One region of the Bradyrhizobium sp. 61 genome, then DNA from elsewhere that is predicted to be linked to it. Evidence: riboswitches for the same ligand, from Rfam matches in the RefSeq annotation. Region 1 holds a riboswitch; each other region holds the start of a gene.

What was found. A riboswitch is a leader RNA that binds a small molecule or an ion and turns the genes downstream of it on or off. The one in region 1 is predicted to bind cobalamin.
Region 2: another riboswitch for cobalamin. It lies ahead of IVB46_RS35490 (TonB-dependent receptor); the one in region 1 lies ahead of IVB46_RS23165 (DUF1636 domain-containing protein).
Region 3: another riboswitch for cobalamin. It lies ahead of IVB46_RS10975 (ribonucleoside-diphosphate reductase subunit alpha); the one in region 1 lies ahead of IVB46_RS23165 (DUF1636 domain-containing protein).
Region 4: another riboswitch for cobalamin. It lies ahead of IVB46_RS10935 (TonB-dependent receptor); the one in region 1 lies ahead of IVB46_RS23165 (DUF1636 domain-containing protein).

What each region holds. Positions count from the first base shown of each region.
Region 1 is NZ_JADPIU010000064.1:289,391-296,914, reverse strand. It holds gene cbiB (adenosylcobinamide-phosphate synthase CbiB) at 1-299, shown strand, start outside; gene cobD (threonine-phosphate decarboxylase CobD) at 311-1,276, shown strand; gene IVB46_RS23175 (cobyric acid synthase) at 1,265-2,713, opposite strand; gene cobO (cob(I)yrinic acid a,c-diamide adenosyltransferase) at 2,740-3,375, opposite strand; cobalamin riboswitch at 3,416-3,638, shown strand; gene IVB46_RS23165 (DUF1636 domain-containing protein) at 3,734-4,108, shown strand; gene cobW (cobalamin biosynthesis protein CobW) at 4,105-5,154, shown strand; gene cobN (cobaltochelatase subunit CobN) at 5,154-7,524, shown strand, end outside.
Region 2 is NZ_JADPIU010000084.1:437,569-445,092, reverse strand. It holds gene IVB46_RS35505 (efflux RND transporter periplasmic adaptor subunit) at 1-1,383, opposite strand, end outside; gene IVB46_RS35500 (FixH family protein) at 1,468-1,860, opposite strand; gene IVB46_RS35495 (hypothetical protein) at 1,963-2,328, opposite strand; cobalamin riboswitch at 2,560-2,768, shown strand; gene IVB46_RS35490 (TonB-dependent receptor) at 2,968-5,316, shown strand; gene IVB46_RS35485 (GFA family protein) at 5,455-5,862, shown strand; gene IVB46_RS35480 (Cj0069 family protein) at 6,023-7,102, shown strand; gene IVB46_RS35475 (TRAP transporter large permease subunit) at 7,242-7,524, opposite strand, start outside.
Region 3 is NZ_JADPIU010000035.1:118,512-126,035, reverse strand. It holds gene ilvD (dihydroxy-acid dehydratase) at 1-81, opposite strand, end outside; gene IVB46_RS10985 (GNAT family N-acetyltransferase) at 494-952, opposite strand; gene IVB46_RS10980 (ribonucleotide-diphosphate reductase subunit beta) at 1,028-2,182, opposite strand; gene IVB46_RS10975 (ribonucleoside-diphosphate reductase subunit alpha) at 2,193-5,096, opposite strand; cobalamin riboswitch at 5,218-5,436, opposite strand; gene IVB46_RS10970 (nuclear transport factor 2 family protein) at 5,822-6,271, opposite strand; gene IVB46_RS10965 (ribonuclease activity regulator RraA) at 6,273-7,052, opposite strand; gene IVB46_RS10960 (mandelate racemase/muconate lactonizing enzyme family protein) at 7,065-7,524, opposite strand, start outside.
Region 4 is NZ_JADPIU010000035.1:107,039-114,562, forward strand. It holds gene IVB46_RS10905 (lytic transglycosylase domain-containing protein) at 1-572, opposite strand, end outside; gene IVB46_RS10910 (adenylate/guanylate cyclase domain-containing protein) at 899-2,635, shown strand; gene IVB46_RS10915 (hypothetical protein) at 2,762-2,938, shown strand; gene IVB46_RS10920 (hypothetical protein) at 3,091-3,303, shown strand; gene IVB46_RS10925 (hypothetical protein) at 3,406-3,663, shown strand; gene IVB46_RS10930 (hypothetical protein) at 3,792-4,013, shown strand; cobalamin riboswitch at 4,089-4,303, shown strand; gene IVB46_RS10935 (TonB-dependent receptor) at 4,417-6,534, shown strand; gene IVB46_RS10940 (hypothetical protein) at 6,552-7,524, shown strand, end outside.

The DNA.
Region 1 (7,524 bases):
TCACCGGCTTTCTGTTCGTGCTGTTGGCAGCGCGGCGATCGGAGGCGCTGTCGTGCATGACGCGCGATGCTCGCCGTCACCGCTCGCCCAATGCCGGCTGGCCGGAGGCGGCCATGGCCGGGGCGCTTGGTGTGCGGCTCAGCGGCCCCCGCATCTATCACGGCAGCGCGACCGATGAGCCCTGGCTCAACGATGGCGCGCGCGATCCGCTTGCCGCGGACATCAGCCAGGGGTTGACGATCTACCGCCGCGCGATGCTGCTGCTCGCCGGCGTGCTTGCGATCCTGGCCCTCGCGTGAAAGAACGGGACATGCGCGAGCACGGTGGAAATCTCGATCTGGCCCAGCAGCGTTTTGGCGGGCGCGCGGAGGACTGGATCGATCTGTCGACCGGGATCAACCGGCTGCCTTATCCCGTGGGCGAGGTGAGCGCGCGTGCATGGAACGCGCTGCCATCGCGCGCCGAGATCGAGAGCCTGCATCAGGCGGCACAGCATGCCTACGGCACAAGCGCGCCGATCGTCGCAATGGGCGGTGCCCAGGCCGCCATTCAATTGCTGCCGCAACTCGCGCCAGCCGGCCGCGCGCGCATCCTTGCGCCGACCTACAATGAATATGCCGGGGTCTTGTCGGCTGCAGGCTGGGATGTCCAGGAGGTCGGCGAGCTCGACGCGCTGGCGGGCGCGGATCTCGCCGTCGTCGTCAATCCCAACAATCCCGATGGTCGGCGTTTTGCGCCAAAGGATTTGCTGGCGCTGCTGCCGCGCGTCGGCCGTCTCGTCATCGACGAGAGTTTTGCCGATGCTGCCCCGCAGCTGTCGCTCGTATCTGAGGCGGATCAGCCTGGGCTGCTGATCCTGCGCTCGTTCGGCAAGTTCTATGGTCTTGCCGGCCTGCGGCTTGGGTTTGCGCTCGGCCATGCGACCGACATCACGAAGCTTGCGGCGGCGTCAGGTCCGTGGCCAGTGTCAGGAGCCGCGATCGCGATCGGCTGCCGCGCCTTGCGTGACGATGCCTGGGCCAAGGCGACGTCAGCGCGGCTTGCGCGCGACTGTGTCCGCCTCGACGACATCGTGCAGTCGCAAGGCTGGCGGCTCGTCGGTGGTGCGCCGCTGTTTCGTCTCTACGAGACGCCTGATGCGCTTGCTGCGCAGGAGAAACTGGCGCGTAGCCAAATCTGGTCGCGCGTATTCGCGAAAGAGCCGGCATGGCTCCGCCTCGGGCTTCCGGGCCGCGAAGCCGAATGGACGCGCCTTGCCGAGGCGCTAGCGCGCTAGCGCGAGCAGGCCGCCGACGTCGAGGTGCTGTTCGATGTGATCGGCGAGGGCATCGAGCGCGCTCTCAACCCTCGCATGATAAGGCTCATTGCCTGCCGGAATGTCGAGCTTTGCGAGATACGCCTTGCGGAAATCATCCGACGTGAACAGGCCGTGCAAATAGCTGCCTTGCACGCGCCCATCGCTGGAGATCGCGCCCTCCGGCTCTCCATTCAGTTTCGCAAACGGGCGCGCGCGATCCGGCCCATCGGTGCGGCCGATGTGGATTTCGTAGGCGTCGATCGGCTGGTCCGTGGCGGCATGCACGGCCGCGACGCGCGTCAGCGTCTTCTGCGGGCTCATCATTGTGGCGACGTCCAGAAGTCCGAGACCCGGCGTGTCGCCTGCGGGGCCTTCGATGCCGTCGGGGTCTGCGACGCTGCGCCCGAGCATCTGATAACCGCCGCAGAGGCCAAGCACATGGCCGCCGCGGCGGTGATGCGCCAGGAGATCTATGTCCCAGCCCTGCGCGCGCAGGAAGGCGAGATCGCCGCGGGTGGATTTCGAGCCGGGGATGATGACGAGACGGACGTCGCCGGGGATAGCTTCGCCCGGCCGCACCATCACGAGATCGACGCCAGGCTCGAGCTTCAACGGATCGAGATCATCGAAATTGGCGATCCGCGACAGCGCGAGGCAGGCGATCTTGCACTGGCCCGGCTTTCGCGCATCACTCAGGCCCAGCGCGTCCTCGGCCGGCAGTTCGCCGGCGCGCGCGAACCAGGGCAGCACACCAAGGCCGCGCCATGCGGTCTTCGCTTCGATCAGCTTGTAGCCGTCGTCGAACAGCGAGGGGTCGCCGCGGAACTTGTTGATGACAAAACCTTCGATCATCGCGGCATCGTCGGGGTCGATCACGGTCTTGATGCCGACGAGCTGGGCGATGACGCCGCCGCGGTCGATGTCGCCGACCAGCACGACGGGGATGTCGGCCTTGCGCGCAAAGCCCATATTGGCGATGTCGGCCTTGCGCAGGTTGACCTCGGCCGGGCTGCCGGCGCCTTCGACCAGCACCAGATCGGCGCGCGCCTTCAGCCGCTCGAAACTCTCCAGCACCGCGCCCATCAACGACGGCTTCATCGCTGCATATTCACGCGCCCGTGCGGTCGCGATTCGCTTTCCCTGGACGATGATTTGTGCGCCGACATCGGTCTCGGGCTTCAGCAGCACCGGGTTCATGTCGGTGTGCGGCTCGACGCCGGCGGCCAGTGCCTGCAGCGCCTGCGCCCGGCCGATCTCGCCGCCGTCGACGGTGACGGCCGCGTTGTTCGACATGTTCTGCGGCTTGAAAGGCAGAACGCGCAGGCCGCGCCGCGTGAAGGCGCGGGCGAGGCCGGCGACGATGAGCGACTTGCCCACGTCCGAGCCGGCACCCTGGATCATCAATGCGCGCGCCATGGTGTTTTCAGAACCTGGGGCCGTGCTCAGAACTCGACGCCGGCTTGCGCCTTGATGCCGGAGCGGAAGGGGTGCTTGACCAGCGTCATCTCGGTGACGAGGTCGGCGATCTCGATCAGCTCGTCCTTGGCATTGCGCCCGGTGAGCACGACATGCGTCATCGGCGGCTTGTGCGTTTTCAGGAAGTCGACGACCTCGGCGATGTCGAGATAGTCGTAGCGTAGCGCGATGTTGATCTCGTCGAGCACGACCATGCGCAGATTGGAATCTGAGATCAGCTCCTTGGCCTTCGCCCAGCCGGCCTGCGCCGCGGCGATGTCGCGGGCACGGTCCTGCGTCTCCCAGGTGAAACCTTCGCCCATCGCATGGAACTGGCAGAGCTCGCCGAAATGGCCGGTGAGCAGGCGCCGTTCGCCGGTGTCCCAGGCACCCTTGATGAACTGCACGACCGCGCATGGGAAGCCATGGGCGACACAGCGGACGATCATGCCGAAGGCGGAGGAGGACTTGCCCTTGCCGGCGCCGGTGTGGACGATGATGAGGCCCTTCTCGCCGCTCTTGGTCGCCATGATCTTGTCGCGGGCGACCTTGATCTTCGCCATTTTCGCGGCGTGGCGGGCGTCGGTTTCCTCGGCCGTTTGGGTATCCGGTTCAGGCGTCATCTGACAGGGTCCTTCGGCTTGACAAGAGGCGGCCGGGGGCAAATGGTGGCCCGGCGTTGGTTCCTGTCCTATGACAGGCGAAGAGGGAATGCGATAGGGTCCGAATCGACAAGATTCGGGTCCAAACTGCAGCCGCCCCCGCGACCGTGACCGGAGAGATTTCCGAAGCCACTGATCCCCCAGGGGATCGGGAAGGCGGGGATCGAAGGGCCAAAAGCCCTGCTCCGCAAGCCGGGAGACCTGCCAGCGCGGACGAGTTTTGGACCGGCGGACGGGGTGTTCCGCGACGGGGAAACGGACCTTCGGGGGAATGGTCCGTGTGCCTCTTCGCCTCCCGCTGTTTATCCTGGAAGAGGCGATGACCGTCACACTTCACGTCTGTATTACCTGCCGTGCCGGCCAGACGCTCGACGAGGGTGAGACGACGCCCGGCAAGCGCCTGCATGGTGCGATCCTCGACGCCGGCGTGCCCGAGGGCGTCAATGTGGTTCCCGTTGAATGCCTGTCGGCATGCAGCCAAGGTTGCTCAGTTGCGCTCAGCGCGCCCGGCCGCTGGTCCTATGTCTATGGTCGTCTGTCAGAGGCCCATGCGAGCGACGTGGTCGCGGGTGCTGCGGCGTATGCCGCCGCGCCCGATGGCCTCGTGCCCTGGCGCAGCCGTCCCGAAATCTTCCGCAAGCAGTCGCTTGCCCGCATTCCCCCCATTGCCGTTGTGCCGGAGGCCGCCGAATGAACTCGCTCGCAAAAGTCCCTGTGACGGTGGTCACGGGTTTTCTCGGCTCCGGCAAGACCACGCTGATCCAGCATCTGCTCGCAAACCCCGACGGCAAAAAGCTCGCCGTGCTCGTCAACGAGTTCGGCAGCGAGGGCGTCGACGGCGAGATCCTGAAATCCTGCGCCGATGCGAATTGCCCGGAGGAGAACATCGTCGAGCTCGCCAATGGCTGCATCTGCTGCACCGTCGCCGACGATTTCATTCCGACCATGGAAAAGCTTTTGGCGCGGCCGGTGCGGCCCGATCACATCCTGATCGAGACCTCGGGCCTGGCGCTGCCGAAGCCGCTGCTGAAGGCGTTCGACTGGCCTGAGATCCGCTCGCGCATCACGGTCGATGGCGTGATTGCGCTGGCCGATGCCGAGGCTGTCGCCGCCGGCCGTTTTGCGCCGGACCCGGCTGCGGTGGAAGCGCAGCGCGCGGCGGACGAAAATCTCGATCACGAGACGCCGCTGTCGGAAGTGTTCGAGGACCAGATCGCCTGCGCCGATATCGTGCTGCTGACCAAGGCCGATCTTGCGGGCGCCGCAGGGATCGAAGCGGCCAAAGCCGCCATCACCGCCGAGATGCCGCGCCGCGTGCCGATGCTATCCGTCACCGATGGCGTGATCGATGCGCGTGTCATCCTCGGCCTCGGCGCTGCCGCAGAGAACGATCTCGCCGCGCGCCCCTCGCATCACGACGGCGAGGAGGATCACGAGCACGACGATTTCGCCTCCGTCGTGATCGATCTTCCTGAAATCGCCGACATCGACGCACTGGTCGCGTCGGTGCAGCGTCTTTCGCGCGAGCAGAACGTGCTGCGCGTCAAGGGCTATATCGCGGTCGCGGGCAAGCCGATGCGCCTGTTGCTGCAAGCGGTCGGCGAGCGCGTGCGCCACCAGTTCGACAAGCCTTGGGGCGCAGCTCTCAGGCAGTCGAAGCTTGTCATGATCGGCGAGCACGGCGATATCGACGAGGCCGCGATCAAGGTCGGACTTGGGCTTTCAGGATCTGGTATCTGATGCACGTCGTCTTCCGCGAGAGCCGCGGTCTCGAGGAGACCGCGACGCCAAGGGACATCGGCCAGGACCCGGCCGATCTCGTGGTGCTCTCGTACTCGGATTCCGACCTTGCCGCGTTCGCGGCCGGCTGGCGGCGCGGCCGCAACAGCCTGCCGTCGCTGCGGCTCGCCAATCTCGCGGAGCTGCGGCATCCGTTGTCGGTCGACACCTATATCGAGCGCACGCTGTCGCAGGCACGCGGCATCCTGGTGCGCCTGATCGGCGGTGAATCCTACTGGCCGTACGGGCTCGCGGCCCTGCAGCAGCTTGCGAAGGACCGCAATATCGTGCTGGCCGTGCTGCCGGCCGACGGCCGCGACGACACGCGGCTCGATGCCTACTCGACCCTGCCGGTTTCGACGTTGCGCCGGCTCAAGGTGCTCTGCGACACCGGCGGTCCTGTTGCAGCCCAGGCCGCGATCGCGCAGCTCGCGCTGGCCTCGGGCCTTTACGCAGGACCGGTCGTCGGCGAGATGAACGTGCCTGAGATGGGCTTTTACGATCCCGCGCGTGGCGTCATTGCTGCGCCGATGGCAGGCGAGGGAAAGCCGCTCGCGCTCGTGACCTTCTATCGTTCCTATCTCACCGCCGCGGATACAGGGCCGGTCGACGCCCTGATCGCGGCGCTGCGCGAGCGCGGCTTTGACGCGTACGGCGTGTTCGTCACCTCGCTGAAGGCTCCGGGCGTTGCGGATTGGCTGCGGACGTATTTCGCGACGAATCTCCCGGCCGCGATCGTCAACGCGACGGCGTTCTCGGCGATGGGCGACGACGGCACGACACCGTTCGATGCCGCATCGTGTCCCGTCTTCCAGGTCGCGCTCTCATCGGCACGGCGCGAAGACTGGGCGGAGTCGCTGCGCGGCCTGTCGCCCGGCGATCTCGCGATGCATGTGGTGCTGCCGGAGGTCGACGGCCGCCTGTTTGCGGGCGTGGTGAGTTTCAAATCGGCCGCGGAGCGTGATCCCGACCTGCAATTTTCGCATCTGGCGCACCGGCCTGCTGAGGAGCGCGTCAAGGCCGTCGCCGCGCGCGCTGCGGCCTGGCGGCGCCTCGCGGAGGCGCCAGCCGCCGGGAAGCGGGTGGCGCTGGTGCTCTCGAACTACCCGGGCCGTCCGCATCAGATCGCGCATGCGGTTGGTCTCGATGCGCTCGCGTCGGTCGAGGCATTGCTGTCTGACCTGACAGAGGCCGGCTTCGACGTTGCGCCGGTTCAGGCGCTCGGCGAGACGCTGCTCAAGCAGAACTTGACCTGGAGCGTCGCCGACTACCGCGCGGCGCTCTCGCGCCTGCCGCAAGCCTTGCAGGATGATCTCGCGCAGGCCTGGGCCGCGCCGGAGGAGGACCCAAGCTGCCGCGACGGCGCGTTCCATTTCGCTGCGATCCGATGCGGCCGGTCGGTCATCGCGGTTCAGCCCGAACGCGGCGATGCGACCACGCGCGATGCCGACTATCACGATCTCGCCCGCACGCCGCGCCATGCCTATGTCGCGTTCTATCTCTGGCTCCGCGGGCAGGCCATCGATGCCGTCGTGCACATGGGCGCGCATGGCACGCTGGAATGGTTGCCCGGAAAATCCGTGGCGCTGTCGTCCGCGTGCTGGCCCGAAGCGTTGATCGGCGATCTGCCGGTCATCTATCCCTTTATCGTCAACGATCCCGGCGAAGCTGCGCAGGCCAAGCGGCGCATCGGTGCAGTCACCGTTGGCCATCTGCCGCCGCCGCTCGAACAATCCGCGGTGCCGGAAGGCCTGGGCCGGCTCGAACGCCTGCTCGACGAATACTCGACCGCCGATGGGCTCGATCCCGCGCGCCGTCAGCGCCTGATTTCTGCGATCCGTGACGAGGCGCGCGCGGCGGGCCTTGAGGACGATCTTGGTCTGGATGCAGCGGCTGCGCCGGCCGAAGCCATTCCGCGGATCGATCGCTTCGTGTGCGATCTCAAGGAGAGCCAGTTCGGCGACGGGTTGCACGTGTTCGGCCGCGGCGCCTGCGGTGATGCGGAGCGCGATGCGTTGCGTACCGCGCTCGCGGGGCAGCGCGTCGCGCCGGGGCCGTCGGGCTCGCCCTATCGCGGCCGCCAGGACGTGCTGCCGACCGGACGCAATCTCTTTGCCGTCGATCCGCGTGCGGTGCCGACGCCGTCGGCGCATGCGCAAGGCATCAGGCTCGCGGAAGAGCTGCTGCGTCGCCATTTGCAGGATCACGGCGACTGGCCGAAAGGCCTCGTGGTCGATCTCTGGGGCTCTGCGACGATGCGGACCGCCGGCGAGGAGTTTGCCATGGCGCTGCATCTCGCCGGCCTTGCGCCGCGCTGGGACCACGCCTCCG
Region 2 (7,524 bases), on a different contig from region 1:
CGCCGCCTCGCCAAAACCCTTCAGCGCCGCCTTCAGGTTGCTTTCCGCATCGATCAGGAAGTTGGCGGAGGTCACCACCGCCTCGCCGTCCGCAAGACCCTGGCGCACCTCGACATAGCCGCCGCCGCGACGGCCGAGCTTGACTTCCCGCGGCTCGAAGCGCCCTTCCCCCTTGTCGACGAGGACAGCCTGCCGGCTGCCTGTGTCGAGCACCGCGCTGTCCTGTATCGCCAGGACGGGCGCGGCATCGGCCGTGTCGATGTCGGCATCGACGTACATGTCGGGCAGTAGCACCGCGTCCGGATTGGCGAGCTCGATCCTGATGCGAACGGTGCGCGTGTCGCGGTTCACCTGCGGATAGACGACGGCGATGGTCCCGGTGAAGGTCCGGCCGGGGAAACTGCGCGCGCGCACCGCGACTGACTGCCCCACCGCGATGTTGCCGAGATCGCGCTCGGCCACGTCGACCAGCGCCCAGACCACCGAGGTGTCCGCGATCCGGAACAGAACGTCGCCGGGATTGGCCCGCATCCCTTCGATCGCATTGCGTTCGAGCACGACCCCGTCGCGCGGCGCAGACCAGCGTATGGCGATGGGCGCGGTGTGCGTCTTGTCCATCTCCGCAATGACGGACTCGGGAACGTCGAGATTGACCAGCCGCTGTCGCGAGCCGCGGCCGTACATCTCGACACCGCCGACCGTCTTGGAGGTGATCGTCGCGAGATATTCCGCCGCTGCGGACGCCACCGCCGAACTGTAGATTTCCATCAGCGGCTGGCCGGCCTTCACGCGTGTGCCGGTCGTTACGTCGGCGACCTTCTGCACGAAGCTTTCGGCACGCATCGCGATCACCGACACGCGGCGTTCATCGAGCTGGATCGTGCCGGGCGCCTTCACCGAGACCCGGATCGAGCGCCGCGTGACGGGCTCGGACTTCACGCCCGCGCGTTGGATCTTGCCGGGCGACAGCTTCACCGTGCCGTCGTCGGTGTCGTCGCCTTCGTAAACAGCGACATAATCCATCCCCATCGGATCCTTCTTCGGGACGGTCGACGTGTCGGGCAGCCCCATGGGATTGCGGTAGTAGAGGATTTTTCGCGGCGAAGCCGCCTGCGCCTTCGGTAGCGCCGGCGCGACGGCCGCTCCATCGTCGTCGTAGACCGGCAGATAGTCCCGCCCGCGGTCGTCCTTCTTCGGAGCCGCAGACCAGAGCGGCGCACCGCTTGGATCGCGGTAGTAGAGCGGCGTTCGCTCCGCGGCAGCCGCAGCCGATGATATGTCGGCCTCAGCGAGCCAGCCCGCACCGTTCGAATGCCAGTAGTAGCCGGCCAGGACCAGGCCACCGCCCAGCGCAAGTGCCGTCAGGAGACGCAGCGTTTTCATGTCGTGTATCCGCGCGCCCGGGAGCGCGCGTCCGTGTGAAGGAAAAAGGGGAATGTCGGGCGCCGCCGGGCAGCGCCCGAACGCTCACTTGACCGCCGTGACGATCACCTTGCCGGTGACGGTCTCCGGTTCGCCCTGCACCTTCACGGACAGCGTCATCTGGTAGCGGCCAGCCATGGGCAGGTCCGTCTTGAAGGCGTACACGCCCGGCTCCCTGGACGGCAGCGGCGCGACCGCCGATTCCATCTCGGCCATCCCGTCCGGGGCCATGTCGAGGCGCGTCTTGAAGATGACCGCATCCGGTATCGGCTTGCCGGTCTGCTTGTTCGTCAGGCGAACGGTGAGCGTGACGTCTTCGCCCTTCTTCATCTGCGGAGTGACGGGCTCGAAGGCGTAGTCGCCCGCGCCCGCCATCGCGGCGGAAGCGGCAAGCGAAAGGGTGGCGGCGAGAGCCGCGGTGCTGATTTTGGAAAGCATTGTCCTGTCCTCATGAATTGATCTTTCGCCGTGGCGCGTGAAGCGCGCACGTCAGTCGTCGTCGCGAGCAGACCTGCCGCTCGCGTCTCGGGCTTTGCGAGATCAGATTCGAGGAGGTCGGAAAGGAGGACTGCCGCTGCGGAAGGAAACGACCTGATCCGGGGGAATAGCCATCGTGCTGGCCATGACGGCGAGACGTTCGAACGCCACGGGCCTGACTTCACCGAGCGCGATGATCCCACCGACGCAGCAGAAGCCCATCCCGCACTTGTAGCCGCCGCTATGGGAGCCCGTTCCCTTCATGTCGGGACAACAATCGTCCATCGACATGTCGGCATCGCCGCTCATGTGCATGGCCGCCTGCATGCCATCCGACGACATTGCGAGGTTCGCCGCGGACGCGCCAACCGGCAGCATCGCCAGGGATATGGCGATGGCGACTGCCAGGATGGTACGGACGAACTGCATCAATATCGACTTACCTTGTCGGGCCGGAACTCGGCCTCAGTAGCATATTCGGACACCAAAGGCAGTCATTGATCGTGGTCAAGCGTCCGTTACCCAGGCTCGCACGGAGGCCGGGTTGGACGTTTCGACGCAGCCCCTAGGACTATCGTGCAAAACAGCAACACAAGGCCACCATCGACCGACCGGCCCGTCGAACAGCCCGCGCGGATGTTGACGCGCTCATCCCCTGATGCCAGTTTCGTGATCGGTAGTGTCCGCAAGGACTCTTCAAGGGAATGCGGTGCGTCCACCTCAGTGGGCAATTCCGCGGCTGCCCCCGCAACTGTAGGCGGATAGCCGACGACCAAACGAACCACTGGAGCCCCGCTTGGGCCTCTGGGAAGGTGGTCGAAGGCGATGACCCGCGAGCCAGGAAACCTGCTACCAGCCATGGTCACGCGCGAACGCATTGGGCGGGGTGCCCTGATGTCGGACAAGTAGCCGGTGCATCCGCCGCCTGGGGCGAAGGTGGATGACTAAGGCAACCGCGGTGACGGTTTGTTTGCGTCGCCGCAGAGCGTTGTCGTGCAAAAACTTCATTTCCGTGCTGGCGCAAGGCCAGCGTTATCGCGTGCTTTCCTGATTACTCTGCTCTCGTCGGTGTCCTTGTCGTCCGCGGCGCTCGCGCAAAGCGCGGCGCAGGACAACCGCTCCCGGGAGGTCGGCCCGGTGATCGTGTCGCCGCCTGCGCCGCGACAGGCTCCTGCTGTCAGCCCCGGCACTCAGAAGCAGCGCGCGGCCCGGCGCGCCGCGGGACGCAATCGTGGCGCCCCTGCTGTCGCCGTTCCGGCCACGCAAGCTCCGAGCGGCCCGGTGCAGACGCCGCTCAACACGGCAGCCGTCACCGACGTCGGCTCCCGGCTCGGCATCACGGCGCGCGAGATGCCGGCGACCGTCGAGGTCATCAGTCAGCAGACGATGCAGGACCTGGGCATCCGGACCACGACCGACGTCGCCAAGGCTGCAGTCGGCGTCACCGGCGGCGATGCGCCCGGCGCGCCCGCCATCTTCTCGATGCGTGGCTTTTCCGGCGACCAGATCTCCACGCTCTACAACGGCATCCCGATCGGGCCGTCGACCATGACCGGCCGTCCCATGGACGTGGCTGGCCTCCAGCAGGTCGAGATCATCAAGGGACCGGACTCGCTGGTGGCGGGCCTCGGTGCGACCGGCGGCGCCATCAACTACGTGAACAAGGCGCCGCACACCGGACCAATCGTCAACGACGCCTTCACCTCCTACGATTCCTTCAACGGCTATCGCGCCGGTTACGGATCGGGCGGCAGCACGCTGATCAACGGCCTCGACTACCGCTTCGACATCAGCCATTTCAACAACAAGGGCTTTATCGACGACACCTATTCCAAGCTCAGCAACGTCTCGGGCCAGCTGAACTATCGCGTCAACGAGAACCTGAGGATCTGGGGCGCGACCGAATACAGGCAGGACAACGACCGCTTCTACTGGGGAACGCCGCTGGTGCCGGCGAACGCGCCGGGCATCGTGCCGACGTACGGCGTCGTCTCCGGCCTCTGGAGCAACTATTACCTCGGCGGCGGCACGCCGGTCCCGGTCACCATCGACGCGCGCACGCTGACCACGAACTACAACGTGCTCGACAATCACAGCGGCGCCAACGAGCTCTGGCTGCGCAGCGGCTTTCAATGGGACATCACCAACAACATCTCGCTGAAAAGCCAGGTCTATGGCTATGACGCCCACCGGCACTGGTTCAACAACGAGATCTCGTCGTTCGACCAGACCGTAGGCAATTTCGCAGGCGCGCAGAGCATCTACCGCGAGCGCCTGGCGCTCGATCACGCGCAGCGGCTCTACGGCAACATCACCGACCTCACCGTCAATTCCAATCTCGGCGGAATGGACAATCGCTTCGTCGCCACCGTGGCGGCGAGCAGCAACCAGTTCAACGTCTCGCAGGACACGCTGTTCTTCAATGACTACGTCGACCTCCTCAATCCGGACCGCGGCCTCTACGGCCCGCGCAGCGACGAGAAGATCTACACCCATCTCGACACCGCCTCGCTGTCGTTCGAGGACCGGCTCAAGCTGACCTCGACCTTTGCGCTGATCGGCGGCATCCGTTTTGAGAATATCGAGCTGTCGCGGACCCGCTTCGACGAGAATGGCCTCCTGAAAGCCAACTATCCTTTCTCGAAGACGTTCAATCCGGTCACCGGACGCATCGGCTACACCTGGGACATCGCGCCCGGCGTGATGCTTTACAGCCAGTACGCGACGGCAGCCGACCCGACGGTGGCGAACATCTTCATCCTCAGGCCCACGACGCCGCTGCTGCTCACGACGTCGCGAACCTACGAGACCGGCGTGAAGCTGCTGTCGGCCGACAAGCGCGCGGAGGCCACGTTCTCGGCCTTCGACATCGAGCGCAAGAACGTCTACGTCCCCGAAAGCGGCATCCTCTTCAACGTCGCCGGCAAGATGGCCTCCAAGGGCGTCGAGATTGCCGCCGCGGTCAATCCGGTCGCGGGCCTGAAACTATGGGGCAACGTCGCCTTCGTGCAGTCGCGCTTCATCGACTTCACCTATGTCGACGGCAATGGCGACTTCCAGTCCTATTCGGGCAAGACGCCGCCCAACGTTCCGAACTTCATCGCCAACGCCGGCGCCTCCTATCGCTTCGACACGAAGCTGCCGGTGGAGATCGGCGGCCTCGTCCGTCACGTCGGCGACCGCTTCAACTTCCAGGACAATCTGGTCACGATGGACGCCTACACGATCTTCGACGCATACGCGTTCGTCGACATCCCCAAAGCCTATTTCCCGGGCGTCGACCAGACCCGGATCAGCTTTCGCGTGAGGAACCTGACCAACAAGCTCTACGCGGCCTGGGGCGATCCCGGTTACACCGACCAGATCATCCTGGGCGCGCCACGCAGCTACGAGGTCGCGGCTTCGTTCAAATGGTAGTCGCGGATCACCTTGCCCGCGCCGTGGCGGGAGTTGTCACGCGACAGTAGGACGCAATCGCAAATCGATTGCGCCGTTGAAGCCGCAGGTCTCGAGAGCTATCGATCAACGAAACCTCGCTTCCATCGGGAGGAACGCATGAGCACCATCACCGGCGGTTGTCACTGCGGCGCGATCCGCTATCAGGTCGAGGGCGAAGCGATCGTGCACGCGCTGTGTCACTGCCGCGATTGCAGGCTTCACGCGGGCGCTCCCGTCGTCGGCTGGACGATGTACGCGGACGATGCCGTCAAGGTGACCAAGGGCGAGCCCAAGGTGTATCACTCCTCGGAACATGCCCGGCGGCACTTTTGCGGCGACTGCGGAACCGGCCTGTTTTATGTCAATGCCGACATGTTGCCCGGGGTCATCGACGTCCAGAGCGCGACCTACGACGATCCCGATGCCGTACCGGCGACGATGCACATCCAGGTCGCAGAGCGCCTTGGATGGATGGAGCGTGCGCACGAACTGCCGACATTCGACCGCTATCCTCCGCCACCGTAGCGGCGCGCGCGAAGCGTTCGCCATCTGGATGGAACCGCACAAACACCATCTTGCAACGGCCGGACGATCTCACGTAGATTGATCGGCGTGGGGACGAAGCAGACTCCCCGTGAGACCTCGGTCCAAGCTCTGCGCAGCACGCCATTCGTGGAGCTTGCGCATGGATACCGAACGCCACCCTCCTCTCCGCCCTACCGTTGCCATCCTCTCCCGCGGCGACGCTGCCGCGCGCCGGGACACGACGGCACAAAACAGCCGCTTCGTCCGCGTTTTCGAAGCACTCGCCGCGGTCGGCATCGAAGCCCGGCCGGTGATCTACGACGAGATCTTCGCCGACGCCGTCCGCGATCAACTGCTCGCCGTCGATGGCGTGCTCGTCTGGGTCGATCCGATCCATCAGGGCAAGACGCGCGAGGCCCTCGACCCGCTGCTGCGCGACGTTGCGGCGCAAGGGCCATGGGTGAGCGCACATCCCGACGTGATCCTGAAGATGGGCGTCAAGGACGTGCTCTACCGAACGCGTCATCTTGGCTGGGGAGCCGACACGCATCGCTATGACACCGCCGCAAGCTTCCGCGCCGAATTTCCTTCGCGCCTTCAGGCGAACGGTCCGCGCGTGCTCAAGCAAAATCGCGGCAATGGTGGCCAAGGGGTGTGGAAGGTGGAGGCCCTGCCCAACGCGGACGCCATGGTTCGCGTGCTGCATGCCCAACGCGGCAGCCTGCCCGAGGACATGACGCTCGATGCCTTGCTCGCCCGCTGCGAACCGTATTTCGGATGGGGCGGCTGCATCATCGACCAGGCGTTCCAACCCCGCCTGCCCGACGGCATGATCCGCTGCTACATGAGCGGCGCCAAGGTCGCGGGCTTCGGGCATCAATTGATCAAGGCCCTGATCCCGCCGCCGCCGGAAGGCCCCGACGCACCCGAGGCGCAGCCGGGCCCACGGATCATGCACGGACCCGATGCTTCGCAATTCCAGGCGCTCCGAAGATCGATGGAGGACGAATGGACGCCACAGCTGATGGACACGCTCGGCATCGACGAACCATCGCTGCCGGTGATCTGGGACGCGGACTTCCTGTACGGGCCCCGCAACGCCGCCGGTACCGACACCTACGTCCTGTGCGAAATCAACGCGAGCTCCTGCTTTGCGATTCCCGACGACGCGCCGGCGGCAATCGCCCGAACGGTGAAGCACCGCTTGCTCCGGACTCAGGCAGTGCGTTCGGGCGCATAACGCGGAACACTAGGCCGGCAGCCGTGCTGTGACGTCGTCCGATATTTCCGTGCACAACGGGCGGCGTTGACGAGGCCCGTGGTGGCGCGATCAACGCGCCCCGCACCGGGCAGCGCTGACGGGCCCGCGCCACCTCACGTCACAGGAAGCCGGTCGATATCCACGGTATCGCGGCAACCACGAGCGTGCCGATCAGCAAGGCCACGATATAGCCGACGATCGGCTTGATGCCTTCGTCGGGACTGATGCGGCTGATGGCGCAGGCCGCATAGTAGCCGACGCCGAACGGCGGGGCGAACAGACCGATGCCCATGGCGAGAACGACGACCATCGCGTAATGCACCTCGTGCACCCCGACCTGACGGGCGATCGGAAACAGCAGCGGCCCGAACAGAACGATGGCCGGGATGCCCTCGAGCACG
Region 3 (7,524 bases), on a different contig from region 1:
GGACCGGTGCGGCGCGCGCGTCGGGCCTTCCGTCACGTGACGGCTCGGCAGCCTCTGCTTGATGTCGGTCTTTGCGTCCATCGCAAACCAGTTTCCCCGGCCAACCCTTTCAGACCCGAAAAATCAGAGCCAAGATTTGAATCGACCTTGGGATTTTCCGTCCTTCGAAGACCGCCGATGCCCTTCAAACTTTAGAGCGATTTTATTCATGTTCGGGTGTGGCTAAAAAGCGGCGCTGATGCGAACGGACGGAGATAAGGGTTTAATCCAAGATGAGTGTTGCAGAGACAGCACAATCGTTACCGGGAAGACACGGGTTGGCTTACTGTAATACCCTCGTGATTATGCCAATCCACAACTTTAGATTTCAAAGCCGCTCCGGCGCGCCCCAGCGCGGGTCTCGGGAACGGAGCGTGCCTCTCCTGAGTCGCGGCGGTCCGCAGTACCAACCCCGTCATCCTGAGGCAGGAGTGATGAGCGCGAAGCGCCCAGTTCAATCCGTCAGGTCGAGCCGCATGAACTGGTTGTGCGGGCTTGCTTCATAGTCGGCGAACGGCGCGCAGGAGACGAAACCGGCGCTGCGGTAGAGCGAGATGGCGGGCGCGTGCAGGGCTGCCGTGCCGGTCTCCAGGCTGAGGTGCACGTAACCCCGCCTGCGGGCTTCGGCGATGATATGACTCAGCAGTGCGCGCCCTACCCCGGTGCCCCGTGCAGCCGGCGCGGCACGCATCGACTTCACCTCGCCATGCGTATGATCCAGCTCCTTCAGCGCACCGAACCCGAGCAGGACATCGTCCTGCCAAGCCGTCCAGAAGGTCACGGAGGCAGCCGAAAGGCCAGTGGCATCCAGAGCGAACGCGCGCTCGGCCATGACGCTGCGCAGCTCCTCGAGATGATGAGCCAACAAATCGGCGACATAGGGCGCCGTCGGATCGTCTCGTCTGATCTCCACCTCATCCCCCTGCTGCCGCACGCGTGCCACCGTTTAAGCACAGGTGACACGCCCGCGGCATAGCCATGATCGGTGCTATTCCCAAGTCAGCGCACCACCATTCTGGTATTCGATGACGCGGGTCTCGAAGAAGTTCTTCTCCTTCTTCAGATCCATTGCCTCGGACATCCACGGGAACGGGTTCTCGACCTCGGCGAACACCGGAGCGAGCCCGATCTGCGCACAGCGGCGGTTGGCGATGAAGTGCATGTACTGCTCGCACAGCGCAGCATTCAGGCCGAGGAAGCCGCGCGGCATCGTGTCCCGTCCGTAGGCGGCCTCCAATTCGGCTGCGTCGCGGATCATGCCGCGGATCTCGTCCTGGAACGCCGCCGTCCACAGATGCGGGTTCTCGATCTTGATCTGGTTGATCACGTCGATGCCGAAGTTGAGATGGATGCTCTCGTCGCGCAGGATGTACTGATACTGCTCGGCGATGCCGACCATCTTGTTGCGGCGGCCGAGCGACAGTATCTGCGCGAAGCCGGTGTAGAACCACATCCCCTCGAACACGACATAGAAGGCGACGAGATCGCGCAGGAAGGCGCGGTCGCTATCCGGCGTCCCCGTCTGGAACGACGGATCGTCCAGGTGCTGCGTGTGCTTGAGCGCCCAGGCCGCCTTGTCCGTGATCGACGGCACCTCGCGGTACATGTTGAACAGCTCGCCTTCGTCGAAGCCGAGGCTTTCCACGATATACTGGAAGGTGTGGGTGTGCACCGCCTCCTCGAAGGCCTGCCGAAGGAGGTACTGCCGGCACTCCGGATTGGTGAGGTGACGGTAGATCGCCAGCACGATGTTATTGGCGACCAGCGATTCGGAAGCCGCGAAGAATCCGAGATTGCGCTTGATCGCGCGCCGCTCGTCCTCGGTCAGTCCGTCCCGCGACTTCCATAGCGCGATGTCGGCCTGCATCGAAACTTCGGTCGGCATCCAGTGATTGTTGCAGCCTGAGAGATACTTCTCCCAGGCCCATTTGTACTTCAGCGGAAGCAGCTGGTTGACGTCGGCGCGGCAGTTGATCATCCGCTTCTCGTCGACCGAGACGCGGCCGCCGGCGCGATCGATCGCGCCTAAGCCGGTCGGGTCGGCCGGCTCGAGCTTGAGCTGGGTCTGCGGACGCAGTGCGGTGGCGAGACTTGAGACGGCAGGAGCGGCCGCTGTGGTTTCGGTATCGGACCAGTCGAGCATCGTCATCTCCTCACTGGCACGCTTCGCATTCGGGATCGTCGATCCGGCAGGCCTTGATGCCGTCGAGGTCCGGCACCGCAGAGGTCGGTATCATGATCGGCGCGTGCGACACCGCCACTGACGCGGACACCGCATTGAGCTTTCCGTCGGTGCCCTTCAACGTCGATTTCTCGACATGCGTGGCGCTGCGCGAGCGCAGGTAGTAGGTCGTCTTCAAGCCGCGCCGCCAAGCCAGCCGGTAGAGCGCATCGAGCTTCTTGCCGGAGGGATTGGCGATGTAGAGGTTGAGCGACTGCGACTGGTCGATCCATTTCTGCCGGCGCGCGGCCGCCTCGATCAGCCAGGCGCTGTCGATCTCGAAGGCGGTCGCGTAGAGCGCCTTCAGATCGTCAGGAACGCGGTCGATCTGGCCGACGCTGCCGTCGAAATATTTGAGGTCGGAGACCATCACCTCGTCCCAAAGCCCCCTCGCCTTGAGGTCGCGCACCAGGAACTCGTTCACGACGGTGAAGTCGCCGGACATGTTCGATTTCACGAACAGGTTCTGATAGTTCGGCTCGATCGACTGCGAGACGCCGCAGATGTTGGAGATCGTCGCCGTTGGCGCGATCGCCATGACGTTCGAGTTGCGCATGCCGCTGGACGTGACCTTCTTGCGGAGGCGATCCCAGTCGAGCGTTGCGGAGCGATCGACGTCGAGCCCGCCGCGGGCATCGGCGACAAACTGGATGGAGTCGAGCGGCAAAATGCCTTTCGACCACAGCGAGCCCTCGAAGCTCGGATAGCGTCCGCGCTCCGCAGCGAGATCGGACGACGCTTCGATCGCGTGGAACGAGATTGCCTCCATGCTGGTGTCGGCGAACGCCACGGCCGCGTCGGACGCGGTCGGAATGCGCTGGATCTGAAGCGCTTCCTGAAAGCCCATCAGGCCGAGCCCGACGGGACGATGACGCATGTTGGAGCGGCGCGCTTCGGGGATCGTGTAGAAATTGATGTCGATGACGTTGTCGAGCATCCGTACTGCTGTCGTCACCGTCCGCTTCAGCTTGGCATGGTCGAGTCCATTGGGACCGACATGCGCGAGCATGTTGATGGAGCCGAGATTGCAGACGGCGACCTCGTCGGCCGAGGTGTTGAGCGTGATCTCGGTGCAGAGGTTCGAAGAATGGATCACGCCCACGTGGCGTTGCGGCGAACGCAGATTGCAGGGGTCCTTGAAGGTGATCCAGGGATGACCGGTCTCGAACAGCATGGTCAGCATGCGACGCCAGAGGTCGCTCGCGCGCACGGTCTTGAAGACGCGCATGCCGCCAGCCTTCGCCCTGGCCTCATAGGCCTCGTAGGCGGTCTTGAACGCCTCGCCATAGAGATCGTGCAGATCGGGCGTCTCGTCAGGCGAGAACAGCGTCCATTCGCCATCGGCATCGACGCGCTGCATGAACAGGTCCGGCACCCAATTGGCGGTGTTCATGTCGTGGGTGCGGCGGCGGTCGTCGCCGGTGTTCTTGCGCAGGTCGAGGAATTCCTCGATGTCGACGTGCCAGGTCTCCAGATAGGCGCAGACCGCGCCCTTGCGCTTGCCGCCCTGGTTGACGGCGATGGCGGTGTCGTTGGCAACCTTCAGGAACGGGATGATGCCTTGGCTCTCGCCGTTGGTGCCCTTGATGTGGGCGCCGAGGCCGCGCACCGGCGTCCAGTCGTTGCCGAGGCCGCCGGAATATTTTGCCAGCAGCGCGTTGTCCTTGATCGACTTGAAGATGCCGTCGAGGTCGTCCGAGACGGTTGTGAGAAAACAGGACGACAATTGCGGACGCAGCGTACCCGAATTGAACAGCGTCGGCGTCGAGGCCATGAAGTCGAACGATGACAGCAGATCGTAGAACTCGATCGCCTTGGCCTCTCGGTCGATCTCGCGAACCGCAAGACCCATCGCGACGCGCATGAAGAAGGCTTGCGGCAGTTCGATCCGCTTGCCGCGGACGTGCAGGAAGTAGCGGTCGTACAGCGTCTGGAGGCCAAGGAACTGGAAGTTCAGGTCGCGCTCGGGCTTGAGTGCAGCCGCGATCCGGCCGAGGTCGAAGCGGGCCAGTTCAGGATCGAGCAGTTCGGCGGCAATGCCGGTCTTCACGTAGGCCGGGAAATATTCGGCATAGCGTACAGCCATATCGGCCTGCGAGGCGGAGGTCGGCACGGCATGGACATAGGACAGCACCTCGCCGCGCAGCTTGTCCAGCAGCAGGCGCGCGCTGACATAGGCGTAGTTCGGCTCCTGCTCGACCAGCGTGCGCGCGGCCATGATCGAGGCCAGTGCCAGTTCGTCCTGGCTGATGCCGTCGTAGAGATTGCGGGTGGTCTCGGTGAGCACGGGTGCCGCAGAGACGCCGTCGAGACCGGCGCAGGCTTCGCCGATAATCAGCGCGAGCCGCTTGGTGTCGAGACCAACGCGCGAACCGTCGGCGAGCGTGACATGAAGTGCCGGCGCGACAGCGGGCGTCACTTCCGCGGCCGCCTCCTCGGCGCGCTGGCGCGACCGCTCCTCGCGGTACAGCACATAGGCGCGCGCGACCTTGTGGTGCTCGCTCCGCATCAAGGCGAGCTCGACCTGGTCCTGCACGTCCTCGATATGGAAGGTGCGTCCCTCGCCTGCCCGCCGCATCAGCGCAGTGACGACTTCGGCCGTCAGCTGCTCCACGCTCTCATGGACGCGGCGCGAGGCGACCGCGCTGGTGCCTTCGACCGCGAGGAAGGCCTTGGTCATGGCGACCGCGATCTTAGCGGAATCGAACGGCGAGACTTTTCCATTGCGGCGGATGATCTGCATGGCCGGCTCGCTCGAAGCAGGCGCAAGCGATAGTGGACGCAAATGAACGATGGGTGCGGAAGCGGTGTCCGCGTCGTGCAGGTTCAGTGACATCAATGGGCCCCGTGATGCGCGCGTTGTGTTTGAACGGGGCTGTAAGGAAGGACGCTGCAGAAACGCCGGCAGCAGAGTTGCCGGGCGGTGCATGCAAGCGACCGCCGGACACCCCGCCCGTGGACGTTCAGATTGTCGCGGCAGGTCTCCTGGCTCGCAGGTCGTCGCCCACTTCCCGTCTTCCCGGTGCGAAAGGCACCAGTGACGATTGTTCGGAAGCAGCTCGCTGCTGACAGTTGCGGGGGCAGCGCCGGAATTCCGCGCTCTCGCGCGGTTCACCGGCTTCCCTCTTAGCCACTAAATCTTGCGATCCAGCGGAACCGTGACGCCCACATGTGGTGACATATGCAGCCGGGTGTCAACGATTCGTTGCGGGTCATGAGCCCTGTTCCCTGTGGAATGCGGGAATTCGCACTTGGATCGCTCTTCAGCTTGGCGCGCTGCGTGACCCACGGCCCGACTGCAAGATCACACAGTCCGGCGCGACGCTGCCGCTGCATGTCGCCTCGCAGCCGCTCACCAGCGACGCCACTGTCGCTTCCAGCACACGCAGCTCCGCAATTTTCGCCCTGATTGCACCGAGGTGCTTCTCCGCAAAGGTCCTCGTTTCGCTGCACGGCGCGCATCGCAGGCCGGCGATTCAGACCGCTGGTCAGCCCGATGCGCGTCACAATGACGGCGGTGAAGGCGCCCTCGCCGCCAAGGAACGGCGCGGCCGCCCGACGCTATTCGGACGAAAGGTGATAGCCGCGATCGCGATAGTCGAAATCGACGAGCTCGCAGATCCGGGCCGAGGGATCGGCGGGCGCCGCATAATAAGCCCTGATCTCCTTGATGCGTCCGCTCGCCCCTTCGAACGCGTACCATTCGTCGCCGCGAAGCGCCGTGCCCTGCTTGCGCTTCCAGTGCGTCCATTCGATCACGGCTTCCGGCGACGCCGACGAGCAAAGAATCTTTTCGATCGTCCATCGCGAACCGAGATTCTCGACGCACCAGATCCATTTGCGCGCGATGGTATCGGCGCCACGCCATGGAATGTCCGGCAAGCCGGGCGGGAAGTAGTGAACCGCGTCCGCCGTGAAGCAGGCCATCAAGGCATCGTAGTCGGCGGCGTTGCAGGCGTCGAAATAGCGACGGATCGTCGCCTCCATGGCGGCGGGCGATGTCTTGCTCATGTCAGGCTCCCGCCCGGATCGTCGTGGCCCTCGCCGGATCCGCACCGGCCTTTTTCCAGGCCTCAAAGTCGGCGCGCACGGCAGGTGTGGGCGGATAGACGCCGTAGAGCGGCTCGCCGGCACTGATACGATACGACAGGTACTTCTCGAGCTGGTCCCGCCTCTCGCAGAGGTCGGCCATTTCGGCGGCCAAATGCCGTGGCACGACCGTGATGCCGTCACCGTCACCGACGATGATGTCGCCCGGGTAGACCGCCACGTCGGCGCAGGCGATCGGAATATTCAGATCCGCGACGCGATGATACGACAACCGCGTCGATGCCGTGACCTGCCGGGCATAGGCGGGGAAATCGAGCCGCGCCAGCTCCTGGCCGTCACGAAACGCGCCATCAGTGACAATGGCCGCGGCGCCCCGCACCTTCATCCGCGTCGGCAGCATGGCGCCCGCGGATGCCGCGCGCGGATCGTTACGGCTGTCGATCACCAGGACATGGCCGGGCGGGATGCTCTCGACCGCTTCCCACTGCAGATTGTCCGCGTTCGGATACGGCGTGAGCGTCTCTATGGTATCGAGATCCTCTCGCGCCGGGATCATCCGCATGGTGAAAGCTTCACCGGCGAAGCGGACCGCGTCCTTGTTCATCGGCACCAGCCCGACCAGAAAGCACTGGCGCAGGCCTTTCTTGAACAGCTCGGTGGTCAGCGAACCCGAGGAGACATCCTTCAGCCGGCGGATGACAGACGGATCCAGGGGACTAAGCTTCGTCTTTGGTTCGTACATGGCCATCCTCCCTCAGCGCCGCTTTCCGACCTCGTGGACGTCACGGGCCCAGGCGCGCGCCTGCTCCGACAGGCTGAAGCCGAGGCCCGGCCGGTTCGGCACGATCATGCGGCCGTTCACGACCTCGAGCTTTTCGTTGAACATCGCCTCCGACCACTCGAAATGCTCGACCCAGGGCTCCCGGGCATAGGCCGCGGTCAGATGCAGATGGATCTCCATGCAATAGTGCGGCGCGAGCTGGAGCTTCTTGTGGTCGGCGAGCGCGAGGATCTTGAGAAACGGCGTGATGCCGCCGACGCGCGGCGCATCCGGCTGGATGAAATCGACCGAATTGTTGCGGATCAGCTCGTAATGCTCGTCGATGCTGGTCAACATCTCGCCGGTCGCAATCGGGGTCGCAAGCTCGGCTGCCAGCGCCGCATGACCTTCGTAGTCGTAGGCGTCGAGCGGCTCCTCGATCCAGGTCAGGTTG
Region 4 (7,524 bases), on a different contig from region 1:
AGCACGCGGGCGAGCGCGAACTTGCCCTTGGCGCTGGTCGGCCGGTCCATCGTGAACTTGTGCACGGTCGCAGCGTCGCTCTTCTCCTGCCACAGCCGCGCTTCGGCGCGGCGGCGGAGCAGGGCGCTGCTCGGCCAGTCCGGATTGGCGGCGAGGAAGGCGGCGTAGCGCTTGAAAGGTGCCGTGCTCTCGGAATGGCGCAGCATGAACCAGTCGGCGAGCTTCTGTCCGGCCGGGTCGGCAATGCGGTCGCGCGCCGCGCTCGCATCGTCGGTCTTGCCCTTGCGCGCGAGATCGATGGCGTCCTTCAGCGCGGCGAGGTCGCCGGTGAGCGGCGGGGCTGCCTGTTTGTCCGAGGGCTCGTCGTTCTTCTTCGACTTGCGCTTGGCCTCGGCGTGCTTGCCATGGCGCGACTTCGCGGCAGCGTGACGCTGCTTGCCGCCGGCTTTCGTCTCATGCGTTTTCTTTGACGCCGACGATTTGTGACTGCTCTTCGCTGCCAGCTCGGCAGGAAGAAGGGCCAATGCGGCCACGGCAACGACACACGCGAGCGAGCGTAGGCACTGGTTCATTCGATGGTCCCCCTGCGAAACCACTACAAACCAAGGTCCGCGACGACATGCGGCTTGAGAATCAAAGACGACACCCAAAACGATGCCACGACATCGTTTCGCAGTCCTCACGCTCCTTCAACAATGCGGCAAAATACCGATGGGAACTCGGGAACTTCCGAAATGGCGGAAAGGGCAATGCCTTCAACCTTTGTTAACGAATAGGGCTCGCGCGACGGTTGCGCGCGGTCAGGGGCGTCGCAAGGGCCAGATTGCGCGTGTTCCCGCCGCCAAAACCGGTGTATTGAGTTCCCAACCGGTCCTTTCAGCTCTTACCCCCACCGCTCATGCCACTTTTCAACCAGTCGATCAGGCGCAAGATCGTCGGGATCGCCCTCGGATTGATCGTCCTGATGCTGGTCACCGCGATTCTTTCGATGGTGATGTCGAGCCAGGTCGGCGTCCTGCTCGACGAACTGACCGATCGCTACATTCCGGCCTACGGCCATCTGGCGCGCGCCAACATCCGCTCGCTGGAGCGCTCGGTGGCGCTTCGGCGGATGGTCATGATGAAGATGCAGGCCCCCTCGGAGGAGGAGGCCTACGCGGCGCGCCTGCGCGAATTCGAGGAGGCCGATCGGAAGATCGACGAGGAAGCCGAGGCCGCGCGCACGCACATCAACGCGATCATCGACGACAAGAGGACGCCTTCCGACAATGCCGGGCTGGCGCGGATCGAGACCCGCATCGAAACCGCTCTCACCGAGCTGCGTCACGACATGAATGAGGACCACGCAAAACTCCTCAAGCAGGTCGAAGGCAAGCAGATGACGGAGGCGCGCGGGACCCTGGAGCATCTCGACACCATACGCGACCAGTTCAACCAGAAGATCGACGCGATCCGCGCCGACATGCTGAAGCAGGTCTTCGCCAGTACGGCGACAGTGATCGGTCGCCAGCACCAGGCGATGATCATTTCGGGCATCGTCACCATCCTCGCGGCGGTGGTCGGATTTGCTTTCGCGCTCCTCGTCTCCAGTGGCATCACGCGACCGGTGCGGCTGTTGCTCGCCGGCACCCGCGAGGTCGAGGCGGGCCGCTTCGACAAGACCATCACGGTCTCGACCCAGGACGAGATCGGCGAACTCGCCGCCGCCTTCAATCGCATGATCGAGCAGCTGCGGCACAACGAGCGGATCCGTGAGACCTTTGGCCGCTATATCGATCCCAAGGTGGCGCAGGGGCTGATCGACCGGCCCGAGGTCGCCATCGACGGCCAGCGCCGGGTGATGACCATCATGTTCTCCGACATGAGCGGCTTCACCTCGATGAGCGAGGGCATGACCCCGCGCGGCCTCGTCAAGGTGATGAACCACTATTTCACGGTGATGTCCGCGCCGATCCGGAGCCATCGCGGCGTTATCGATAAATATATCGGCGATGCCATCATGGCCTATTGGGGCCCTCCCTTCATTGAGGAGGACGAGCCGGCGCTATTCGCCTGCTACGCCGCCATCGACATGGCCGATGAGGTGCCGGCGTTGCAGAAGCAATTGCCTGACCTGCTCGGCATCCGCGCCATGCCAGGCCCTTGCGATCTGCGCATCGGGATTGCCACCGGCGAGGTCCTGACCGGCAGCATCGGCTCCGAGCTGATGATGAGCTTCACCGTGATGGGCGACGCCGTGAACCTCGCCTCGCGTCTCGAGCTGGTCAACAAGATCTACGGCACGCGGATCCTGATCGCGCAGGCCACGGCGGACGCGATCGGCTCGAACCTCGAGCTGCGCGAGATCGATCGTCTGGCGGTGGCCGGCCAAAGCGCATCGCAGGCCATTTTCGAGGTGATGAGCAAGGCGCACGGGCTTAGCGTCCCGCAGGAGAGCCTGCGCGCGCGTTACGCCGAAGGCCTCGCCGCCTACCGCGCGCAGCGCTTCGACGAGGCTCGCGCCGCGTTCAATGCAGCGCTCGAAGCCGTGCCCGGCGACGGTCCCTCGCGCGCGCTGCTCGGCCGCATCGCGCAGTTCGAGGCCAATCCGCCGGACGCCAATTGGGACGGCGCCTGGCGGCTGGAGCAGAAATAGCTGTTCTTGTCGGGCCGGCACCGCCCTTGCCGGAAAAAACGCTTCTACTCGATAACGATGTTCGCAGTGACCTAATTCCCGGGCTTAGGTTTGACGTCCCTTGTGGCGTTTGATGGGGACACGCCGATGACAGAACTTCATGACAGGCTGGAACGGTTCGAGACGCTCACCGCCGAATGCGAGCTGATTGCCAAGCTCGCCACCGACAGCACCAAGCGCGAGTTCTATCTGAGACTCTCGGAGCAGTATCGTCAGCTGGCGGTGGATATGCGGAAGGCGATCGCGACCAAGGCCGCGGCCTGACGCCGCCTGCAATCCGTTCTTAATGTTTGGCGCGCATCCTTTGAGGATGCGAGCGTCGCGATCATGATTGCTCGCATTGGGAATGCCGAGGTCCGTTGCGGTGCAGCGCATCTCGCTGACGTCGCTTTGCCGCTCCTCACCAGGGCAATCCCATGCGCCTTCTCGCAGTCCTTATCTTCGCGCTCATGACGGCCGCCTGCAACCAGGAGCAGGACATCACCGGCTCGACCCCGGTCTGTGCGATGCGGCACTACAGCTCCTACAATCCCCGCGACATGAACCAGTGCGTTGCCGCCTGCAAGGCGTGCGACCACGGCAACACCGTCACCTGCACCACGTCATGCACCCTCAAGGGTGCCCACTGAGCGGCGGCGCGGGCTGGAGCTAGCGCTGAGGGTGCTCGGGCACCGGAACGATTCACATGGGTTAGTCATTGAAGGGGCAGGTAGGACGCGGAGTCCTATGGAATGGGTATGCTCGATCCCGGTCGGTTCCTGGTGTCGTGCTCGCATTGCGATGCATGGCCGATGGCGGCCAACGTCAAACGTTCGAGCTGGTCTTCGTCGCCGCACGAGGTCCGCTTCGTGTGCCCGCGCTGTCGCCGCGAGGAGACAGCCATTATCTCGGCCTCCGGTGAGCTGACCCCGATCCGGCGCATCGACGCTCCGCTGCGCGATGTCACCGCGGCCTGGGCTCAGGCCCAGCGGCCAAGAGGTCGGGCGTAGCCCGCCCGTCACAGGACCAAGAGATCGGGCGTAGTCGGCTCTGCGCAACGCCTTGCGCGGTCCGTTTTTGGAACCCGGCCTACGCCCACGCGTTTCCGCTCCGACATCAACGCATCGAGGCCCTGCGAATGATCAGCGAGCATTTCGACACCCGCACCCGGATCAACATGAAGCTGGCGCTGGATCGGGTCTGCCGCAATCGCCCGGTCGGCGAGGACCATTGCTTTCGCAGGTCCGTTGCCGAGAACATCATCCGCTGCGCGCTCGCGGGCCGCACCGGCATCGGCCAGCTCGTCGATGCCGGCGAGCGGGCGGTGATCAGGACGCGTTCGGAGCGGGAGCCGGCCTGATTGCGCCGGCTCAATCTCCGGTGCGGTGCTTTGCCCGTCATGCAACCGGCCGATTGACTCTCCGCTTGCCCGCCCCGTAGATTGGCCGGTGACGGTTCTCCTCACGGAGATCAAAAGGGAACGTGGTGCGAGGTTTTCCCGATACCGGGATATTCTCAACGCCACGGCTGCCCCCGCAACTGTAAGCGGTGAATCTTTCGTCATATGCCACTGGGAATCTCGGTCCTGGGAAGGCGACGTAAGGTAACGACCCGCGAGCCAGGAGACCTGCCGTCAGCCGTGGTCACACGCGAAGATGTCGGTCGGGGAGTACAGACATTAGCTTCACCGGAGCAATCGAAAGCTCCGCCGTGAAACCTCGTTCGCTGTGACGTGCCACTGACGTCATACCGAGGTTACAAGAGTGTCCCGTATTGTCTTTGCCGCCAGGCGCTTCCGCGCCGGCGTTGTCGCGTTCGTTTCCCTGTATTCGCTCGATCTGTCCATTGCCCAGGCGCAGCAGTCGGCATCGCCCGATCTGCTGCCGCCGGTCGAGGTCGCACCGACCGAGCGTGCGGCCAAGCCGCAAGCCGCGCGGCCTGCGCCCGACCGGCCCGAGCAGCGGCGCGTCGCTCGGCTGCCGAAGCCCGAGCTGGTGCCGGCGTCGCCCCCGGTTGCCGGGGTATCCGCGGCCAACCTGTTTCCGACGGTCGTCGTCAGTCCGACGGGCGTTGTCACTCCGACCAATCTGGTTGCGAGCTCGGTGACGGTTCTGACCGCCAGAGACATGGAGCGCGATCAGCGCCGGACCGCATCCGATGCGCTGAGCGCGGTTCCTGGCCTGAACCTCGTGCAGACCGGCGGTCCGGGAGGACAGACGTCGATCTTCATGCGCGGAACGAATTCCAACCACACCAAGGTCCTGATCGACGGCATCGATGTCAGCGATCCCGGCAACCCGAACCGTTCGTTTGATTTCGGCCAGTTGCTCACCTCCGACATTCAGCAGATCGAAGTCCTGCGCGGTCCGCAGGGCGGTCTCTACGGCGCAGACGCGCTGGGTGGCGTGATCTCCATCGTGACGAAGAAGGGCGACGGTCCCGCCCGCGCCACCGGCTCGGTCGAGGGAGGCTCGTTCGGAACGTTCAATCAAACTGCAGGTCTGAGCGGTTCACAGGACCCCTTCAACTATGCCTTCAACGTCGCGCATTTCCACGCGAACGACGTGCCGGTGACGCCGGTCGAATTGCTCCCGCCGGGGCAGAAGGCGATCGGCAACTATTACGACAACATGACCTATTCGACGAAGCTTGGCGCCGAATTGAGCGAAAACCTCACGCTCAACGGCGTGGCGCGGTACACCGACGCCACCCTGCGCTTTACCGGAGACACCTTCGATCCCGTCACATCCGCGAGCTTTCCCGCGGCCGCGCAAAGCACGCAGACGGTGCACCAGCTCTTCACGCGCGGGGAGGCGGTCTGGTCCGCTCTCGACGACCGGATGAAAAGCTATTTCGGTGTCAACTACACCAATCACTGGAACTACAACATCTCGCCCGGCGACGCGATGGCCACGATCACGACCGGCGACCGCGTCAAGTATGATTGGCACACCACGACCCAGCTCGCGCCCAACAACAATGTCATCATTGGCGCGGAGCATGAGACCGAAACACTGCAAACGGCGACGGTCTCGGCGCAAAACGTCAACAAGGCCGGATATATGGAGCTGCAGTCCCAGTTCCGGGATCGCGTCTTCTTCACGGCCAACGTCCGGCAGGACGATAACGAGCGGTTTGGGGAACATCCGACCTTTCGTCTGGCGTCTGCCGTGATCGTGCCGGTCACGGATACGAAGTTCAAGGGAAGCTACGGTACGGGGTTCAAGGCGCCAACGCTCAACCAGCTTTACGTCAGCTTTCCCGCGTTCTTCTTCTTTGCAAATCCCAACCTCAGGCCAGAGGAAAGCGTCGGATACGACGCCGGCTTCGAGCAACCCCTGTTTGGCGATCGCGTTCGCTTCGGGTCGACCTACTTCCGCAACAACATTACCGACCTGATCCAGAGCACGTTCGATCCCGTGACGTTCACGAGCACCAACACCAATATCGGCAAGGCGATCACGGAGGGCACGGAGAGCTTCGTCGCGGCTGCGATCACGGACCGGCTTCGCGTTCGTGCCGACTACACTTTGACCCGCGCGGTGGATGCGACGGCGGGACTGGAGCTGCTGAGGCGTCCGAAGGAGAAGTGGAGCGCAAATGTCATCTGGAATCCGATCGATCCGCTGACACTTTCCGCAACCGTGTTGCACGTCGGGAGTTTCGTCGATGGTAGCCGCGACTTCAGCATTCTGCGTCTGCTGGCTCCGGCCTACACTGTCGTCAACGTCGCAGCCGAATATCTGGTCACCGACCAGGTGAAGGTGTTCGGCCGGGTCGATAATCTCGCCAATGTGCACTATCAAAATCCGACCGGCTTTCTGCAGCCGGGACTGGGCGTCTATGGCGGCATTCGCCTGGCGAATTACGACGTCAGATAGCGAGAGAGAGAAGCCTCATGACGACGGCCGATCCGCTCATGGACCTGATCGCAAGCCAGCTTGCCGACGCTGAGGCCGGCTGGAGCGTCGGCACGTTCGGTGCCATTGCCGAGTTCACACGCGAGCCCGGTGAGGCCTTCGATATGGAGCAGTCTCGCAACGGGATCAGCGCCGTGACGCAGAAGGGTGGGATACGCGTTGTCTCCCACCCGGATCTGCGCCTGATCGCATCGGAATCGCCGACCACGGAGAGCTGGAGCCACCGCATCGCGCTGTGTCTTCCGCATGAAGCCAGCGCCATGAGTGGTCGTACCGTGTTGACCGAGCTCGGTCCGGATGTCGAGGCGCTCCTGAGGAGGGATCGCAGCGGCATCCTGTTCGACCTTGGTCTCGGAACGTTGCAGATCGACGCCTGCATCCGCGTCAGCGATGCCGATGCCGTCGCCGCACTCAGGAGCCGCACGGGCCAATCCGTGTTCGCGCCCGAAAGCGATGCCATGCGGATCATTCTGGCCGCCAACCCGCACCGCGTCTTCATCAGCCGCATCGGGCGCGCCGAGGTATTCCAGCCGATCCCGCCGCCGGGCGGGCGAAGCCCTGACGGCCCGCACACCCACGTTCTGCCAAAGCTGCTCGCGCATCGCCGCACCCATGCCGCCACCGAGCCGCTGCCTGAGGGGTGGATCCCCTGCGCGCATCTCTATCCGGCCCATCCGCTGCGCGATCAGCTCGGCCGCAAGCGCGCGTTTCGGCCGGATCATCACGCAGCCTTCCAGGCGCTGCTCGAACTCTATGGGCTGCCTGAGCTGACGGCGTGCAAGAGGGCCGTGGTCGAGGCGGTCGCGAAGGGGCGGGGACCTGAGATTGTGACGCTTCCGCCCGATCGCACGGCGCGCGCCACCGTTCGCGTGGCCTTGCGCCAATTGGCGGCCAAGGAGCCGCACACGGCGGCACTCGCCGCCTGGCTTGCCGCCTACGACCGGCGCGATC